2 regions of the Marinobacter sp. G5_S1_61_S3 genome follow, and region 1 is predicted to be linked to the other one. Evidence: riboswitches for the same ligand, from Rfam matches in the RefSeq annotation. Region 1 holds a riboswitch; the other holds the start of a gene.
What was found. Region 1 has a riboswitch for cobalamin ahead of ACTRWH_RS00085 (ribonucleoside-diphosphate reductase subunit alpha). Riboswitches for the same ligand answer to the same signal wherever they lie in the genome.
Positions count from the first base shown of each region.

Region 1 (6,559 bases):
GCCGTGCCGCAATGAGTCCCAGCAGTTTGCGTAGTAAATTCCGTGCGACCTACGGATTGTCGGTGTTCGGTTATCTGCGGAAGTGCCGGTTGAACCTGGCCTGGCATTACCTGGAGCAGGGATACTCCGTTCAGCAGGCTGCCCACCGGTCCGGCTATCGACATGCCACTAACTTTGCGACCGCGTTCCGGCGCCAGTTCGGTGTTTCTCCCAAAACCGTCGTTTGAATCACGGTATTTATCATTCCGCATATAAATTCTGTCACTTGGCATATCTAATGCTGGATCTAAAAGCGAATAATTCGCATTAAATTATCGTTAGAGCCAAGTGAGGTTTTCATGTTCCGACATTCCCGTTTGTCATTTGCGGTTGCCATGGCCCTTGTCGGTGTCACCGGCGCGCCATTAGCCGTTGCCCAGGAACAGGGCGAACCGAAAATGCTGGATGCGCTAAACGTAACAGCGACCCGCAGCGCCACGAAAACCGATACCCCGGTGATTGAAACCCCGCAATCAGTATCTGTTGTCAGCCGCGAAGACTGGGAAGAAAAAGGCGCCCGTACGGTGCAGCGCGCCGCCAGCTATACCCCGGGTGTGGGTACGAACCAGGTGGGGTCTTCCAACCGCTACGATTATCTGATTCTCCGCGGTTTTTCCGATGGCAGTATCAATAACACCTATCTGGATGGCCTGCGGGTGATGAACGACGGTGGCTCCTACAGCTCCTTTGCCATTGATCCCTGGTTTCTTGAGCGTATTGAGATTGTTAAAGGCCCGACCTCCGTTCTCTACGGCCAGGGCTCCCCTGGTGGGATTGTTGCCCTCACCAGCAAGCGTCCGGAGTTCCGGGATGGGGGTGAAATCCGTGTCTCGCTCGGCAACAACGCCCAGCGCAGCTTTGCCTTTGATGTCACCGGTTCGGTGGATGATGAGCAACGGGTTGCCTATCGTGTGACCGGCATTGCTTCCGCTGCTGACGCGCAACAGGACCACGTGGAACTGGACCGTCGCGCCATTGCCCCGTCGCTGACCTGGGACATGACCGACGAGACCAGCGTGACTCTGCTGGCCTACCTTCAACGTGATCCGGAAGGTGGCTACCACAGCGGTTTGCCGTACGAGGGCACGGTGGAGTCCCGCGACGGCCAGAAAATCGACAACACCTTCTTTGAGGGCGAACCGGACTACGACCTTTTCCGGCGCGACATGACCATGGTGGGGTACGATCTGGAGCATCGAATCAACCGTAACTGGTCCGCCTTGCAGAAAGCCCGTTACCTGGATTCGGACGTTGAGCTGAAACAGGTCTATGCCTACGGCTGGGCCTCGGCCACTGAGCTTAACCGCTACTACTCCGGTGGCGATGAGGATCTGCAGGCACTCACCGTTGATAACCAGATTCAGGGGGAATTGACGACTGGCGCGGTGGATCACACCGTATTGGTGGGGGTGGACTATCAGCAGCGTGAGAACGACGTGGTCTGGCCGTCGGGCGCCTTTCCGGCCATCGATGCCTTCAATCCTGAGTACGGGGCCGATCCCTCAGCCCTATACCCCCCGCAACGCAATCTCCGCAAGCAGAAACAGACCGGGGTCTATCTGCAGGACCAGCTGGCCACCGGTGGCTGGCGGTTGACGTTGGGTGGCCGTTACGACTGGGTGGAGATCGAGAACACCAATCGTGACACCGGTGTAGTGACAGAGCTGGACGAAACCCAGTTCAGTGGCCGTGCCGGGCTGCTCTACCTGTTCGACAACGGCATTGCACCCTACGTGTCCCACTCCACGTCGTTTTCGCCCAGCGCCTATACCGACGAGAACGGCGACCTGCTGGCCCCGAGTGAAGGCAAGCAGATAGAAACCGGGCTTAGGTACCAGCCGGTGGGAACCACGGACCTGTATACGCTCTCTCTGTTCCGCATCAACCAGGAGAATCTGGCCACCAAGCAGCCACAGGAGTCCTTCTACCGCAGTATTGGTGAGATTGAGTCCCAGGGTGTGGAGCTGGAAGCCAAGGCGCAGCTGACGGAGAACCTGAATGTCCAGGCCGGATATGCGTTCACGGACGTCACCTTTGAGAAGTCCGAGGCCTATCGCGAGGGCAATGCCGCCAGCCAGGTGCCGGAACACCAGCTGACCCTGTGGGCCGGTTACCGGTTCACGCAGGGAGTCCTTAATGGGGCAAACGCGGGATTGGGTGTCCGTCACAACGCAGACATCTACGCCGATGATGCCAACACCAAAAAGGTGCCGGACTACACCCTGGTGGATCTGGCACTGGGCTACGATTTCAGCAAGCTCGGCCTGGAAGGCGTTTCTACCCGGCTGAACGTGAACAATCTGCTGGACAAGGAATACGTGGCGTCCTGCTACAACAGTCTGGACTTCTGTTACTTCGGGGCAGAACGTAACGTTACGGCGTCGGTTTCTTACCGGTTTTGACACGTAAGCGGGAAGTGATAACGGTCATAATAAACCCTGAGTGCTGAAAACAGAGTCGATTCCGGCTCTGTTTTTAAGTAATATTACGAAACTCTTTTGAGTGGTCGTCCGGCCACTCTTCCTTGTTTCATGTAAGACCAAATAGGCACTCACCCTGTACCTTTGGGGGATTACCGGTTACACAAATATCAAGGAAGATGCGGGCCTTCTGCCACACAATTCCAACAAACCGTTTACTCAGAAGATTCCCGCAATGCCCACAACCGTTCTCTCCGGCTTTACCCACAACTTCCTGGGTAATGCACCCGCCTGGTACAAACAGGTCATTCTTCTATTCCTGATTGCCAACCCCCTGATTGTCTGGACCCTTGGCCCGGCCGTGGCCGGTTGGGCGTTGGTGGGGGAGTTTATTTTTACTCTGGCCATGGCGCTGAAGTGTTATCCACTGTTACCGGGCGGGTTGCTGGCGATTGAAGCCCTGTTAGTGGGTATGACGTCAGCGGATGCGGTGTACCACGAGGTGTTGGTGAACTTCCCGGTCATCCTGCTGCTGATGTTCATGGTGGCTGGCATCTACTTTATGAAAGAGCTGCTGCTGGTGACGTTTACCCAGATCCTGGTGGGTGTGCGGTCAAAGTCCGCGTTGTCACTGCTGTTCTGTGCTGCTGCGGCCGTTCTATCCGCGTTCCTGGACGCGCTTACCGTCACCGCAGTCATCATCAGTGTCGCTGTCGGTTTTTACTCGGTGTACCACAAGGTAGCTTCCGGCAAGGGTTATCATCACTCCGATCATAATGCCAACAGCGATGAACACGTGATTGAGTTGCACCGGGAAGACCTGGACAAGTTCCGGGCCTTTCTGCGTAGCCTGCTGATGCACGGCGCCATTGGTACGGCCTTGGGGGGAGTCTCCACTATGGTGGGCGAACCCCAGAACCTGCTGATCGCCAAGGTAGTAGGGTGGGACTTTGTCAGTTTCTTCCTGCGCATGGCGCCGGTGAGCCTGCCGGTGCTGGTGGCCGGCCTGACCACCTGCTGGCTGCTGGAAAAGCTGCGCTGGTTTGGGTATGGCGCCCGGTTGCCCAAGCCTGTCCGCCAGGTACTGGAAGAGTTTGCTGACAACGAGCGCACCAAGCGCACGAAAGCCGATCAGGCTGCCCTGTGGGTACAGGCAATGGCGGCCCTGGTGCTGGTTGTTGGGCTGGCGTTTCACCTGGCAGAGGTGGGGTTGATTGGCCTTCTGGTGATTATCCTGATCACCTCGTTCACTGGCGTTACTGACGAGCACCAGATCGGTAAGGCCTTCCAGGAATCGCTGCCATTTACCTCGCTGTTGGTGGTGTTTTTCGCCATCGTCGCGGTGATTCACGAGCAACACCTGTTCAAGCCGATCATCGATTTTGTGCTCAGCCTGCCTCAGGACCAGCAGCCGGGCATGTTCTTTATTGCCAACGGGTTGTTGTCGATGATCAGCGACAATGTGTTCGTAGCCACCGTTTACATCAGTGAAATCAAACAGGCGCTGGACGCCGGCAGTATCGACTACGAGCATTTCCAGGAGTTGGCCATCGCCATTAACACCGGCACCAACCTGCCCAGTGTGGCTACCCCCAATGGCCAGGCAGCGTTTCTGTTCCTGCTGACGTCTGCAATCGCTCCGCTGGTGCGATTGTCCTACGGGCGGATGGTTGTGATGGCGTTTCCCTATACCATCGTGATGGGTGCGGTAGGTCTGTTTTGCGTCATCAATCTGGTTTGACCAAGCGGACATCACCATACCAGGCGGTGGCAGATGCTCCGGTGTTGTCGGAATCCGACATAATGGCGACGCCCACCAGCTTCGGCGGCTCGCGGTCAAAGGCCTTGTGATAGTCCGCGACGATATCCCGTTCCACCGTGACCCATTCGCCAGTGTTCGCCGTCCCGGAGTTCACCGCTATCATCATCGTGGTATCGGTGAACGGGTTGGCAACGATCTCGCCAACCGGCAGCCGGTTGGCCCAGATGTAGTTCAGCGCATTGCCCGGCAGTTCCTCCCCGAACACCACTTCCACGGTCTTGCGTTTGGCGCGCTCGAAAAAGCCGGCTTCGTCCGGCTCGAACTCAAAGGCCACGTAGATTCGCGCAGGGTAGTCATCGCCCTCCTTTTTACGGGCGTTTCCCTGCTCATAGACGTTCGACACTTTCCACCGCCAGCGCAGGATCAGTGAATCCCCGGGTTCGACGGACACCCTGGCTATCAGCCCGGAGGCGCTGTTGTCTGTGGTGGCCTTGATCACCTGCTCGCCGTTGTCGTCCGTCAACTGATAGCGACTGTGGCGGTCTATCTTCGGAAACTCCATCGGTTCCCAGCCATCTTCCAGGGACGTTATGGTCGAAAACGCGGTGATCAGCGAGTTTTCCGTGCTGTCAGCCTGGGCCGAAGCGGCCATCAACGAAAGGGCGAGGGCGGCCGTCAGGTATCTCGGTAGCGGTGTCATGGGATGCTCCTATGGGTTCGTTTACTGATCGGTAACCGTCGAAAAAGTGCCTTGTTGCGATTTATCTTAGTCTATATAGTGTTTATATCCTTGGCTTAGTACCAGATATAGTGATCAAAGGCTGATCAATCACAGATCGCCCTCATCACGATGATCGTGGTACCGGGAATCCGGTGAGACTCCGGAACTGACGCGCAGCGGTATTGGGGAACGAGCGTGGCATAAAGACACTGGCGAATGCCGGGAAGTCGCCACGCAAGGCCGAGCCAACAGGTTCACGCCCCTGAGTCCGAAGACCTGCCAGGGAATACAACTGCACCTTCGCGTATCAAGGTGAGCAGATCGGTTTTGCGTTGTCTCTGTTCAGAGCAATGCTCGCCCCTGCGCACGCGAAGGTCTTGGCATAAACGCGTACTCAGGAGAACCGACATGTCCACTGCCACCCTGGCCGAGCCCGGCCAATCTGCCTCAACCAGCACTGCCTCCCTACAGGTTATTAAACGTAATGGCGCCCTGGTTGGATTCGACGCCAGCAAAATCAGTGTTGCCGTGACCAAAGCGTTTCTTGCCGTCGAAGGCGATGAAGCAGCAGGCTCGGCCCGTATTCACGATTCCGTGGAACAGGTTACCCATCAGGTCATGCAGGCCATCAGCCGACGCTTGAAAGCCGGCGGCAAGGTGCACATTGAAGATATCCAGGACCAGGTGGAACTGGCGCTGATGCGGGCGGAGGAGCAGAAAGTGGCCCGCGCCTATGTACTCTACCGGGAGGCCCATGCCCAGGAGCGAGCCAGCCTGGCGCCGGTGGAGGCCCATCCCACACTCACGGTGAAAAAAGCCAACGGTGAGGCTGCACCGCTGGATCTGGGGCTGATGAAAGTCCAGGTGGAGCGAGCCAGCCAGGAATTGGAGGGCATCGATGGCGAGTCCCTGGTGGAAGGGGCGCTGCGGAACCTGTACGACGGTATCGCTGAGGAGGAGGTGCTGTCTGCGCTGATCATGACCGCCCGCGGCCGCATCGAGCAGGAACCGGACTACAGTGCCGTAACCGCTCGTCTGCTGCTGGAACAACTCAGGCTGGAAACCGCGGCCGCCTTGAGCCTGCCCCTAAGTTTGCCGCTGGCGGAAATATACCCGCAGGCCCTGAGCACCTTCATTGAGCAGGGTATCCACTACGAGCTGCTGGACGACGCCATGGCGGCGTTCGACCTGGAACGCCTGGGTGCTGCCCTCAAGCCGGAGCGGGACCACCAGTTTGGGTTCCTCGGCCTGCAGACTCTCTACGACCGCTATTTCCTCAACTGGAAAGGTGACCGGCTGGAGTTGCCCCAGGTCTTCTTCATGCGCGTGTCCATGGGTCTGGCGTTGCAGGAAGACGACCCCAATGCCCGGGCCATTGAGTTCTACGACCTGTTGTCATCCTTCGACTACATGGCCTCCACGCCAACCCTGTTCAACAGTGGTACCCGACATTCCCAGCTTTCATCCTGCTACCTCACCACCGTTCAGGATGATCTGGAGGGTATCTATGGTGCCATCCGCGACAACGCCATGCTGTCCAAGTGGGCCGGCGGCCTGGGTAACGACTGGACGCCAGTCAGGGCTTTGGGCTCCCACATCAAGGGTACCAACGGCAGC
Region 1 is NZ_JBQKUK010000001.1:21,104-27,662, reverse strand. Features, by position in the region: gene ACTRWH_RS00105 (helix-turn-helix domain-containing protein) at 1-227, shown strand, start outside; gene ACTRWH_RS00100 (TonB-dependent siderophore receptor) at 339-2,441, shown strand; gene nhaB (sodium/proton antiporter NhaB) at 2,695-4,200, shown strand; gene ACTRWH_RS00090 (DUF3047 domain-containing protein) at 4,187-4,921, opposite strand; cobalamin riboswitch at 5,047-5,240, shown strand; gene ACTRWH_RS00085 (ribonucleoside-diphosphate reductase subunit alpha) at 5,351-6,559, shown strand, end outside.

Region 2 (6,559 bases), on a different contig from region 1:
GGCTCACCAAGATCTATACAAAAACCGGAGACAAGGGCGATACCGGTCTTGGCGACGGCAGCCGCGTCGCCAAGCATGACCTGCGTGTGGAAGCCTACGGCACGGTGGATGAGGCCAACGCAGTGATTGGTCTCGCGCGGCTGCATGTGGACGACGAACTGGACGTGATACTGGCACGCATCCAGAACGACCTGTTTGATGTCGGGGCGGATCTGTGCACCCCGATCGTGGAGAACCCGAAGTATCCGCCACTCAGGCTTGCCGAGGGCAAGACCGTTGAGCTTGAGCAGGAAATCGACCGGTTCAACGCGGATATTCCGTCGCTTCGCTCCTTTATATTGCCCGCGGGCAATGCGGCCGCAACGCATCTACACCATGCGCGCACCGTGACGCGGCGCGCTGAGCGAATCATCGCGCAACTGCAGGAAGAGCAGGACATCAGTCAATTGGTGCTGGAATACATGAACCGGCTGTCTGATTTGCTGTTCGTCCTTGCCAGACACGCCAACAACCAGGGTAAGGACGACGTGCTTTGGGTGCCGGGAAAATAATGCTGGCCCACGAGCAGGGTACTGAAGCGTGAGTTCGTCCACGCCGGAGCATGGTGGCCGGCTACGCGCCGCGGCTAAGAGGTGGGCGATTCCGCTGGATCAATGGCTGGACCTGTCCACCGGTATCAATCCGCATGGGTGGCCTGTTCCGGCGATCCCGGAAGAGGTCTGGCGTCGCCTGCCGGAGCCTGACGATGGTCTGGAGCCACTCATCAGACAATGGGTGGGTGCACCGGATGGCGCCGCATGTATGGCCCTGGCTGGTAGCCAGGCGGCAATCATGCACTTGCCCCGTTTACGAAAGCCGTGCCGGGTAGGTGTGCCCTCTCCGGGTTACCAGGAGCATGGCCACAACTGGGCTGTTGCCGGCCATCGGGTTATCGAGATTGGCAATGATCAGCTAGAGGATGATGACGAAAGCTGGCTGGATGAACTGGACGTGCTGGTGTGGATCAATCCAAATAATCCCACTGGCCAGGTTGTTGATCCGGACCGGTTGCTGAGCTGGCATCAGCGGCTTCAACGTCGCGGTGGGTGGCTGATTGTAGACGAGGCGTTCGTCGATGCCACTCCGGAACTCAGTGTCGGGTATGCGACCGACAGACCCGGTCTTATCGTCATGAGATCCCTGGGTAAGTTTTTCGGCCTGGCGGGCCTGCGGGCCGGAGCTGCGGTGGGAGACCCGGATATTATTCGCCGATTGGGTGCAATGATCGGGCCTTGGTCAATCAGTGGCCCTGCGCGATTTATCATGGGCCAGGCGCTGGCGGACACCCAGTGGCAAGCTGCGACGATGGAGCGACTGCACAGTGAAAGTCAGCGGTTGGCGGACTGCCTGTCGCGGCATGGCCTTGAAGGAGCCGCAGGAACGGCGCTCTTTCGATACGTTCGGCATGGCCGGGCGGCGGACATTGCAGGCGAACTCGCACGGCGGGGAATCCTCGTTCGGGAGTTCGAGAATCCTGCTGCGCTGCGGTTTGGATTGCCCGGCTCAGAACCGGAATGGACGCGGTTAGAGCAGGCACTGTATTTAAGCCATCTGTATTGATTTAGCACATAAGGGCTGCTAGTTTGGCGCCCGATTCGATGAACACCGTGTTCAGGTAACGCTTTTTTGCGGTATCCCCGCCGGAAAGCGTAAAACGGGAAGTCGGTTAAAGTCCGACGCTGCCCCCGCAACGGTAAGCGAGCTAAAGGCAATCGAAAAAGCCACTGTGCATCATGCATGGGAAGGTGATTGCCCCGGACCAGTCCAACAGGCTGATCCACTCGCAAGCCCGGAGACCGGCCTGAATGCACACCGGAAGTTGCGGAGGGCGACGGCGGTGGGAGAGTTGCGTCGGTCTCACACCCGTACTCTGACTCGTATCCTGCCTCCCCAATCTCATACTCAAACTCCGCAACACAATAACCATCACGCGGGTGCGCGTGGTTTGCCAGCGAGTGTTGATTATGAGTTGTTCGAAGTCTTTGCCGGTTCTATTTTCCGGCCTCCCCCTTGTGTTCCTGCCAGTTTCCAGTGCGCTAGCCGACGAAGAGGTAATGGTCTCGGCACTTGACCCCATTGTTGTGACGGCCACGCTTGGGCCGAAGACCCGGGGCGAAAGTGACTCATCGGTCACTGTGATTGATGAAGAGGCGATCGAACGTTTGCAGCCTCAAACGTTCGACGAGCTGCTGATGGGGCAACCCGGCATTGATATCACCAGCAACGGCTCGTTCGGTAAGAACACCAGTGTCTACACCCGGGGCACTGGCAGCGAATCCACGGTTTTCCTGGTGGACGGCATTCGTTTGCGCTCGGCCACCAGTGGTAGTGCTGCCTGGCAGTATTTCCCGCCGCAAATGGTGGAAAGGGTAGAAATTGTTCGGGGTTCCCGCAGTAACCTGTACGGGGCCGATGCCGTGGGCGGTGTTATCCAGGCCTTCACCCACAGCGCCGAAAAGGGCCGCGAGGGATGGGTTCAGGCCGGCGGCGGCAACTTTAACACCCAGGAATATGTGGCCGGGACCGCCGGCTCTGAAGGCCGGATGACATACAGTCTGAGCGCAAGCCATCTGGAGACCGACGGCACGGCCATCGTTGAAGGGGGCGAAGACAAGGGCTTTCGTAACACCTCAGCCCTGGCGTCCGTTGCTCACCAGTTCGACTCCGGTGGGGAAGCCGGCGTTGTCCTCATGCGTGCCCAGGGCAATACCGAGTTCGAGGGCGGTGATACAGATTTTGCTATCCAAACCGTTGGTGTTCGTCTGGACGCGCCCATCAGCGACTATTGGCGGAGCCGTATCCTGTTGGCCGAATCCATTGATGAGCAGGATACACGGGACGAATTTGGTGACAGCACCTTCGATACCAAAACCCGCAGTGCCCGTTGGGAGAACCAGATCAGTGTCGGCCGCCATGAGTACATCTTGGGCGGTGAGCTCTTGATGGATGAAGTAGACAGCACCACCGACTTTGACGAAACCAGCCGCACCAACGCCGCTGTTTTTGGCCAGGCCCTGTTGAATTTTGGTCCGACGGACTTTCAGTTGAGTTTGCGCGCCGACGATAACGAAGCTTTTGGTCGTGAGGAAACTGGTGCGATCGCCATGGGTGTCGATATAGATCGCAACCATAGAGTAAGGGTGAGCTACAGCACATCCTTCCGGGCGCCCACGTTCAATGACCTCTACTTCCCGAACTTCGGCAATGCGGATCTTCAACCGGAAACCGCAGGTAGCGTGGAGCTTGGTATTGGCGGAAATTACGCCCGTTGGTTCTGGGATGCCGCGATCTATCAGACAGACGCTGATGATCTGATTGTATTTGTCTTTAGGGACGGTCGGTTCGCACCATTCAATGTTAACGAAGCACGCATCAGGGGGGTTGAGCTGAGTGCTGGCCTGGAATTGGACGAATGGACCGTGCAGGCTGGGGCGTCGGTAACCGACCCCCGCGACCGTGAGACCGACAATAGAATTCGTCGCCGTAGCGCGAAACAGTTCCGGGTGGACCTGGATCGGGACTTCGGCCGAGTGTCGTTGGGAACCACCGTTAAGGGCCAGGGGTATCGTTACGACGATGCCGAAAACGAAGAGCGCCTCGCCGGCTTTGTCACTTGGGACCTGCGAGCAAAGTGGGAAATCGACAGCCATTGGACCACCAATCTGACGGTCGACAACGTGCTGGACAGAGAATACGCCACGGCGCAGCGCTTTGATGGAAGTGCTTACATAGCCGCTGGCCGCACCGCAATGCTGACGATTCGCTACGACCTATGATCAACCATGGAGAGGTAAGGGCATGATTGAGCGCCTGTATAGGACTCTGAGACGCCCGTTGTTCGGCTGCCTTTTCGGGCTTCTGTTAATGCTTTCCCAACCAGTGTCCGGCGCCACGGTATTTGGGGTAGTGTCTGAGCGTTCCGCTGCGGAGATGGCTGCTGGTGCGGAACGCTTTCTGGCAGCCCAGCCAGATCACCGCATTATTCTGCGAACACCGGAGCAATTGGCAAACCTGGACAACAGCGCTCTCGACGATCTGGTGAGCCAGGCCGATGCCTTATTGATGGCGGCGGTTTTCGGAGAGCAGGTGGGCCGGATTGAGCGTGCTGTGGGCGAGCAGGCCGCCGTTCGCGAGTTTCCGGTTCTGGGGGTGAATGGCGACAGGGCGCTGACTGTGCTGTCACGATTACAGGGGCGCAAGCCCCTGCTGGAAGGGCTGGATGCCACAACCCTGAACAACCTGATGAAAGCGCCGGACCCCGGCACGGACTTGAAAGCTCATCAGGCAGAGCTTAAGGCCCGCTTCCCCGAACAGGAACCCTGGCTTGAAGGCCGGGCCCTTTACCAGGGACGCACCCCGCAACACCTGGATGCCTTATTGCGTTGGTTGCTTGTTCAGGCGGGCGAAGAGCTTGACGTGCCGGATCTGCCGCCCCGGTCGCTGATCCGCTATTACCGTTATGGGGAAGCTACGGATAGCGCGGCGAACCTTAACCTGCAATCCGGCCCTGTGGTCGCACTTCTGGATCTGGATAGCGGTGATCGCCCGGGCGATCGGGCACTGCTGGATGCAACCTGTGCAGCGATGGAATCCAGAGGGATGCAATGCTTTGCAATTCTGTCCCGTTGGGGTGGTGCCAGCCTGGAGGCTGTTCGTGCCCTGAATGAAACGGTAGGCCCGGCGACACTATCCGGTATTGTCAGTCTTCAGGACTTTATTATTGGAGGCGGCGAGGGTCGGCGTCAGGTCACGGAAGCGTTGGTCCGGTTGAATGTGCCGGTGATCAAGGGCTTGCGCCTGGCCTCCCGCACCACCAACCAATGGCAATTGTCGATCGATGGTATTCCGTCTGACAAGGTGCACTACAAATTGGCGATGCCCGAGCTCCAGGGGGTCAGTCAGCCTATGGTGCTGGCTACGGCGGAGCCGGAAGTGATTGACGAAAACACCGGTGTGGCTCTGACGCTTACCCAGCCGGTGCCGGAGCGGGTGGACGCCGTTGCGGACCGCCTGAAACGCTGGCAGACGCTGCAAGCCAAGGGCAACGCCGACAAGCGCGTGGCCATCATCTACTACAATCATCCACCGGGCCGGCAGAATATTGGGGCGGACAATCTCGATGTGCCAGCTTCCCTATATGAAATGCTGCACTGGCTTAAAGCCGAGGGCTACGAAACCGGCCCACTGCCGGAGAGTCCGGAAGCCCTCACCGACCTCCTCCAGCAACGAGGCGTGAGCCTGCCGGATGATCCTCGCGCGCTGAGGGAAATGGCCGGTGACGTTGCCTCAATGGCGGGCAGAACCTATCGTCAGTATCTCGAAACCTTGCCCAGGGTTGTCCAGCAGGAAATGGTCCATGGCCCCCTGGGTTATCTGCATGAGCGACTTGAGCAGGCACATAGGTTGGGCGAGAAAGAATTGGCAACCGGTCTGTTGAGTCGGGGAATTCGTGACTTGCGGCACCTGATTGAACACCTCCAGCACCCGAACCGAAAGGCGGCCCTGAGCCGACTGGACGAGTACGAAGCGCTCTGGCAAGCACGTCTCGATGAAGGTGGTCACAGTGCGGAACTGGATGACAGCCGGGTTGCGCTGGCCGATACGGGCATTCCCGGACTCAAGGGGTGGGGAGAAGCGCCGGGCCAGTCCATGGTGGTTGATGACAGGCTGATTTTCCCTGGGCTTCGATTCGGTAATATTTACATCGGTCCGCAACCGCCCCGGGGCTGGGAAGTGGATGAAGAATTGTTGCACGCCAATACCACCTTCCCCCCGACCCACCAGTACGTGGGTTTCTACCACTGGTTACGGGATCACTACCAGGCTGATGCGCTGGTCTACGTTGGGCGCCATTCAACCAGGGAATTCCTGCCACGCCGCCGTGCTGGTTTAACAGGGGATGACTACCCGGACCTGCTGGGGGGCGACCTGCCATTGATCTACCCTTACATCGTCGACGGTGTGGGCGAGGGCATCCAGGCCAAGCGCCGGGCGCTGGGAGTCATGATCAGTCACCTGACGCCGCCACTGGCCGCGACGGAGCTTTATGACGAACTGCTGGAGCTTCGACAGCTCGTGGAAACCTGGGAGTCCGCCAATGAGCCCGACAGTCCTACAAGAGAGCGGGCGCTGAAGATGCTGCGGGAGAAAATCCAGGTGCTGGATATCTCCGACGATCTCGAACAGGAAATCGCTGGCGAGATGGGATTGTCGGTGGAGGAGGTGTCCCTCGATGAACTTTCACCCGACCTGCTGGTTCACGAAGCCGGCCACTACGTCACTGATATGCAGGAACACTTTATGCCTCTGGGGCTGCATGTGTTTGGCCGGGACTGGAGCACAGACATGGTGGACACCATGCTCGACTCCATGGCGGGTAAGGCCGGCAAGCCAGAGCCAGCCTGGCGCACCGATCTTGAAGCGTCTCCTGCTTCTGAGCGCACCAGCTTTCTCAACGCGTTGAATGGCCGGTTTGTTGCTCCGGGGCAGGGCAACGATCCATTGCGAACGCCGGCGGTAT
Region 2 is NZ_JBQKUK010000013.1:9,975-16,533, reverse strand. Features, by position in the region: gene ACTRWH_RS13800 (cob(I)yrinic acid a,c-diamide adenosyltransferase) at 1-551, shown strand, start outside; gene cobD (threonine-phosphate decarboxylase CobD) at 580-1,599, shown strand; cobalamin riboswitch at 1,647-1,848, shown strand; gene ACTRWH_RS13790 (TonB-dependent receptor domain-containing protein) at 2,094-3,815, shown strand; gene ACTRWH_RS13785 (cobaltochelatase subunit CobN) at 3,904-6,559, shown strand, end outside.
Region 2: another riboswitch for cobalamin. It lies ahead of ACTRWH_RS13790 (TonB-dependent receptor domain-containing protein); the one in region 1 lies ahead of ACTRWH_RS00085 (ribonucleoside-diphosphate reductase subunit alpha).